DNA from 2 places in the Pseudoduganella albidiflava genome. Region 1 is predicted to be linked to the other one. Evidence: predicted binding sites of a transcription regulator. Region 1 holds the regulator's gene; the other holds the start of a gene.

Evidence for each region. Region 1 encodes FNR, which switches genes on or off when oxygen is low (the NO sensors DNR and NnrR bind a similar motif). Its sites were predicted from a motif close to TTGATNNNNATCAA; they were not measured.
Region 2: the regulator FNR is predicted to act here: its motif matches at 1,666-1,679, upstream of EYF70_RS11960 (hemerythrin domain-containing protein).

The regions. Positions count from the first base shown of each region.
Region 1 covers NZ_CP036401.1:7,015,043-7,018,449, reverse strand. Annotated here, with positions in the region: gene ccoG (cytochrome c oxidase accessory protein CcoG) at 1-278, shown strand, start outside; gene EYF70_RS29195 (FixH family protein) at 289-795, shown strand; gene fnr (fumarate/nitrate reduction transcriptional regulator Fnr) at 946-1,704, opposite strand; gene EYF70_RS29185 (response regulator) at 1,887-3,407, shown strand, end outside.
Region 2 covers NZ_CP036401.1:2,875,734-2,879,140, forward strand. Annotated here, with positions in the region: gene EYF70_RS11955 (permease) at 1-1,101, opposite strand, end outside; gene EYF70_RS11960 (hemerythrin domain-containing protein) at 1,143-1,601, opposite strand; gene ubiU (ubiquinone anaerobic biosynthesis protein UbiU) at 1,738-2,748, shown strand; gene EYF70_RS11970 (U32 family peptidase) at 2,766-3,407, shown strand, end outside.

The sequences.
Region 1 (3,407 bases):
AGAACGTGTACCGGCTGCAGATCATGAACACCTCGGAGCAGCCGCACCGCTACCGGATCGCGGCCGCCGGGCTGCCCGGCCTGGCGCTGGCGACGGACGACGTGGTGGCACTGGCCGCCACCGAAACGCGCGCCGTGCCGGTGCGGGTGCGCGTGCCAGGGGAGGCACTGCGGGGCGCGGGCAAGACCGGCTCGAACCCGATCACATTCACGCTGACGGCGCTGGACGATGCGCGCCTGGCCGTCGAAGAACCCGCGGTCTTCATCGTGCCGCGCTGAGGAGATGACCATGCAAGCGATGACGATGTCCGCCACGCCCTGGTACCGCGAGCGCTGGCCTTGGCTCCTGATGGCCGGCCCGGCCGCCGTGCTGGTGGCCGGCTTCTATACCGGCTGGCTGGCCTTCGCGCAGCAGGACGCGCTGGTGGTGGGCGACTATTACAAGCGGGGCAAGGCGATCAACCAGGATTTGCGGCGCGACCGCACCGCCGCCGCGCTGCATGCCGCCGCCGCCCTGCGCTACGATGCCGCGCACGGGGTATTGCACGGCCGGCTATCGGCCAGCGCGCCGCTGCCCGGGCCCTTGCACGTGCACCTGGCGCACGCCACCCAGCCGGAGAAGGACTTGCGGCTCCTGGTGCGGCCCGATGCCGGCGGCAGCTTCGCCGTGCCGCTGCCGCTGCTCGAACGCAGCCGCTGGACCGTGCTGGTGGAAGACGAGCGGCGCACCTGGCGCCTGGAGGGGCAGTGGCAGTGGCCGGTGGAGCGTGAATTGACGCTGGCGGCTTCGGAATAAAGCAGGCGCCGCTGCTGCATCAAGCTGCATCGGTTGGCCGGCGAATACCGGTGGAAGCGCATGCATTCACCCCAAAGGCGAAGGACTGGGGTCAGACCCGTGGGGTCTGACCCCGGCATTTGCACTTGGGGTGGGCTTATCTAAGCGGCATCACGCGCAGGTCTCGGTCCCCGCCGTGATTGCCTTCAGCCGGGGCAGGTCGAGCACCTTGACCTCCCGGTTCGCCACCATCAGCAAGCCCTGCTTCTTGAACTTGTTCAGCAGCCGGCTGATGCTCTCGATCGTCAGCCCCAGGTAGTTGCCGATATCCTCGCGCGACATGCGCAGCTGGAACTCGGTGCTCGAGTAGCCGCGCGCCTCGTAGCGCGAAGCCAGGTTGACGAGGAAGGCGGCGAAGCGCTGTGTCGCCTGCATATTGCCCAGCAATAGCATCACGCTTTGCTCGCGCGTGATTTCCTGGCTCATCATGCGGTGGAAGTGGCGCAGCAGCGTGGGCATGTCCACCAGCAGCTGTTCCAGGCTGGCGAAGGGGATCTCGCAGACCTCGCTGTCTTCCAGCGCCAGCGCGCTGCAATAGTGCCTGTCGGTGCTGATGGCGTCCATGCCCAGCAGTTCGCCGCCCATCTGGAAGCCCGTCACCTGTTCTTCGCCGTTGGCGTTGATCTGGTAAGTCTTGAAATGGCCGAGCCGGATCGCGTACAGGTTCGTGAACGGCTCGCCGATACGGAACAGGTTCTCGCCCTTCTGCACCTTGCGGCGGCGGCCGATGATCTTGTCCAGCTTGTCCATGTCGCCCATGTCCAGCCCCATCGGCAGGCACAGCTGGTGCATGCTGCAGGTCGAGCAGCGTGCCTTGAGGATCTCGATCGTGGCGCCGGGCAGGGTCAGGGATGGCAGCTCATGCATCATTGTCGGGTCCGATGTCATCGTCCATTGTCGGTTGACCTCCAGTGTACTTGATCCCGCCTCGATCCCGCCTCGATCCCGCTGTCCGGGCAACCGCGCAACTTGCAGCTTGCGTGCCCTTCCGCACAGTGCGCCAGCGGGGAAGCGGCGCATAGTGTCCCGACAACATCGGGGCGGGGGAGACAATGCGTCCGCTTGGTATCAAAGCGAAAGTCGCGCTGGCGACGACCGTCACGTGCATCGTGATGATCGCGCTGGTCACCGTGCTGCAGGCCCGGCGCATGCAGGAGGATTTCACGCGCGTGCTGTTTGCCCAGCAGGATGCGCTGATCGCGCGCACCGCGCTCGAGGTGGATGAAAAGATGACGCTGCTGCGTGACATCGTTGCCGAATCGGCACGCTGGCAGCCCGGCGACATCTGCGCCGATCCGCCCGCGCTGCGTGCCCACTACGACTACCGCGCCGTCCTTCGCCTGTTCGATGACATCATCGTCGTCAGCCCGGCCGGCACCATCGTGGCCGATATCCCCGCGCTGCCGGGCCGCCCCGGCGTCAGCGTCACGGACCGCGCGTACTTCCAGCGGGTCATGCAGGAAAAGGCGCCCCTGATCGCGGAACCGGTGATCGGCAGGGCGAACCGGCAACCTGTCGTGCAGATGGTCGCCCCCGTGCTCAGCGAGGAAGGCGAGGTGGCCTGCGTGCTGATCGGCGTGCTGCGCCTGTACAAGAACAACCTGCTGGGCCACCTGCGCACGGCCAAGGTGGGCCGCACCGGTTACTACTACATCGTCACCGGCTACGAACCATCGGTCTACGTGGTGCACCCGGACCCTGCCCGCCTGCTGAAGCCACGCGGCCAGGAAGGCTATGCCGCCACCGTGCTGGCGATCCGCGGAGGGTTCGAAGGCACCACGATCAGCACCGACGGCCGCGGCGTGCGCGCGCTGCTCAGCTACAAGCGCCTGAAGACCGTCCCATGGATCCTGATCGCCAACCTGCCTGCCGAGGAAGCGTTCGAGCCGTTCGACGACCTGCTGGTGCGGCTTGCGCTGTGGGGCACGCTGGCTTCGCTCGTCACCGCGGCCGTCATCACCTTTATCACGCTGCGGCTGATGTCGCCGCTGATGCGGCTGCGCGATGCGATCGGCACCTTGCGCGGCACGCCGGGGCACTTCGCCCCGCTGCCGGTCACGTCGCGCGACGAGATCGGCGAGCTGACCGGGGCCTTCAACGACCTGATGCGCGAACGCGAGGCGGCCGACGCCCACGCCCGCGACCTGATGGCCGAGCTGGAAACCCGCGCCGCCGAGCTGGAACGGGCACGCGACCGGGCCGAGGCGGCCAACCGCGCCAAGAGCGATTTCGTCGCCAACATGAGCCACGAGATCCGCACGCCGATGAATGCCGTGCTGGGCATGGCGCAACTGCTGCAGAACACCGACCTGGCGCCGCAGCAGCGCAAGTACCTGCACATGATCCGCACCGCCGGCGATTCGCTGCTGGGCATCCTGAACGACGTGCTGGATTTTTCCAAGATCGAGGCGCAGCGGATGGAATTGTCGCCCGTCGAATTCGACCTGGACGAATCGATGAGCACCCTGGCCACGACGATGACGATGAACGCCGGCGAAAAGGAACTGGAGCTGGCCATCGTGGTCGACCCAGAAGTGCCGCGGCTGCTGCGGGGCGATGCGCTGCGGCTGCAA
Region 2 (3,407 bases), 3.3 Mb from region 1:
CAGCATGCGGTGCACCGGCGGCACGCTGGCAGGCGCACCGCCGGAGAGGCCCATGCCGTGGGCATGGCGCAGGTGATACCAGGACAGGAACGGCACGATCTTGTAGGTCATGCCGTTGATGGTGGACAGCGCAAATCCCACCACCAGCAGCACGCCGCACGCGACATCGAGCGCGGGATCGGCCGGCAGCAGGCCGCGGGCGAGGGCCGCCGGCAAGGCCAGCATGGCGGTGCGCCAGAACAGCGTGGCGGCATCGGCCCGCGGACGCTTCCGGCGGGCCAGCAGGCGCAGCGTCACCCACGCGAACGCCACGTAGCCTGCGCCCAGCAGCAACAGCGCCGCATGCCGGAACGGTCCGGCGATGCCGGCCGACAGCGACGACGCCACCAGCAGCAGGAACAGCATGGTAGTGTAGCCGCCACTGATCCAGCGGGGATACGGTTCGGTGACCAGGAACATCGGCACCACCTGGAATGCCACGCCGACGATCAGCAGGGCCACCCAGCCCAGCAAGCCCCAGGCTGCGTGCAGGTCGGCCAGCAGCGGAAGCGAGAGGGGAGGGGGCAGTGCGCGGGGCCAGGCCAGAGCCGCGCCCATCCACAATCCCAGGACGACCGTGACAACGAGCGCGCCCAGCGCCAGCCGGATCGCCGCCAGCGACGCGTCGGCGCCGCCGGGGAACTGTTGCCACAGGCCGATGGTGCAGCAGCCGAGCAGCAGAAAGAACGCCACCCCGAGGCATGCCAGCGCGCCGGCGAACAGCAGCGCATGGCCGACGAGGAAGGCGGCGGCCAGCAGCAGCGTGCCCGCGCACAGTGCACCGTGCATCGTGTTCGCCGTGCGCGAGCCCCCCGGTACGGCGATGCCCGCCATTACGGGCAGGATCTGCAGCAGCGCGCCGATCATCGCCATCGACAGGCAGCCCAGGGTGAGCAGGTGCGTGAGTGCCAGTGTCAGCGGCGACCAGCGCGTGACGAGCGCGGCTTCGCCATGCCACGCCAGCAGGCCCGCGGCCAGCGCCGCGAACAGGGGAACGGACATCAGGAACCGCATCGGCAGGGCAAGCGGCGGAAGGTGGTCGAACGATAGCGCACGTTGCATGGGTCCCTCCTAGGCGGCGGCCCGCGGGCACGAGGCGCCGCTCATGCCGCCTCCCCGGCAGGAGCGGCCACCGCGCGCATGCGCGCCAGCACGGCCATGGCGCTGGCGCCCAGCAGGCGTTCGGCCATCGGATACAGCACGCCTTCTTCCTTCAGGTTGTGCTGGTGCGTCAGCATGCGCAGGCCGTCGGCCAGGTCGAAGAAGGTGCCGCCGTCGCGGGCCTCGATGGCGGCTGCCATCGACTGGATCAGCGAGCGCATGTGCTCGTGCTCGCTTCGCATCACGGCGGTTGCGCCGGGGGCAGAGCCGCTGGCCCGGTCGATGGCGGGGAACAGGATGCGCTCTTCCTGGTTCATGTGCTGCGCCAGGTGCCACGCGAACGTGGCGAAGGCTTTCGTGGCGTTTTCCCAGTCGGCGCACGCGACGCGCGATTCGGCCCAGCCGTATTGTTCGTCGCAGGCGCGGTGGTCGCTGGCAAGGTACTGATGGATGGTGTCCATGGTGCTTTTCTCTTCTCTCGTGGTGACCTGCAGCCATTGTCCCACCGGGGTATCGGCCAATTCCTTGATCCCGGTTAAGGATTCGAGCCTTGGCCTGGCGGTACAGTGCCGGCACGCAAACATCGAAAGACACTGGATGACTCAACTGGAAAGTCCCTTCGAACTGGTCTGTCCCGCCGGCAGCTTGCCGGCCCTGAAAGGCGCCGTGGACAATGGCGCAGACTGCGTGTACCTGGGTTTTCGCGACGCCACCAATGCCCGCAACTTCGCCGGCCTCAATTTCGACGACAAGGCGATCGCCGCCGGCATCGCCTATGCGCATGCACGGCGGCGCAAGGTCCTGCTCGCGCTCAATACCTATCCGCAACCTGGCGGCGAAGCGCTGTGGAGGGGCGCCATCGACCGCGCCGCCTCGGCCGGGGTGGACGCGGTGATCCTGGCCGACCCGGGCCTGATGCGCTACGCCGCCGAATTCCACCCGGGCCTGCGGCTGCACCTGTCCGTGCAGGGCTCGGCGACGAACGTGGAAGCCATCGAGTTCTACCGGCGCGAGTTCGGCATCGCCCGGGCTGTACTGCCGCGCGTGCTGTCGCTGGCCCAGGTCGAGCAGGTGGTCTCCAATACGGCCGTCGAGATCGAGGTCTTCGGGTTCGGCAGCCTGTGCGTGATGGTCGAAGGACGCTGCGCGCTGTCGTCCTACGCCGCCGGCGAATCGCCCAACACGCATGGCGTCTGTTCGCCGGCCGGCGCGGTGCGCTGGCAGCAGCGGCCCGAGGGGCTGGAGGCACGCCTGAACGGCGTTCTCATCGACCGCTACGGCCCTGGCGAACATGCCAGCTATCCCACCCTGTGCAAGGGGCGTTTCGAGGTGGCCGGCGAAACCTACTACGCCATCGAGGAGCCGGCCAGCCTGAATACACTGGAGCTGTTGCCAACGCTGATGGCGATGGGCGTGGCGGCGATGAAGATCGAAGGCCGCCAGCGCAGCCCCGCCTATGTGGCGCAGGTGACGCGGGTGTGGCGCGAGGCGATCGACAGCGCCCGCGCCGGGCGCTTTTCCGCGAAGCCGGCATGGATGGCGCAACTCGATGCCGTGGCCGAGGGCCGGCAGCACACGCTGGGCGCGTATCACCGCGCCTGGAAATGACGGGAGAAATGATGATGATGAAGCTAGCAATCGGGCCGCTTCTGTACTACTGGCCGCGCGCCACCGTGATGGACTTCTACGAGGCGGTAGCCGCCGGTCCGGCAGATGTTGTCTACCTGGGCGAAGCGGTGTGTTCGCGCCGGCACGAGCTGCGCGCGGCGGACTGGCTGCAGGTCGCCGGCCGGTTGCGCGACGCCGGCAAGGAGGTCGTGTTGTCCAGCATGGCGCTGATCGAGTCCGGTTCCGACGTGGCAGCGCTGCGCCGGCTGGCAGCACAGGAGGCTTTCGCCGTGGAGGCCAACGACATGGGGGCCGTCGGCCTGCTGCACGGCCGCCCCTTCGTGGCCGGCCCGCACCTGAACATCTACAACGCCGCCACGCTGCTGTTGCTGCATGGCCTGGGCGCGCGGCGCTGGGTCATGCCACTGGAGATGGGGCAAGCCGGGCTGGAGGAACTGCAGAGCACGCGTCCGGAAGGCATGGAGACGGAAGTGTTCGCGCTGGGCCGCATGCCGCTGGCCTTCTCGGCGCGCTGCTTCACGGCGCGCCAGCGCAACCTGCCAAAGGATGACTGCCGTTTCAGCTGCATCGAGCATCCGGACGGCCTGGACATGACCACGCGCGACGGCAAGCCGTTTCTCGTGCTGAACGGCATCCAG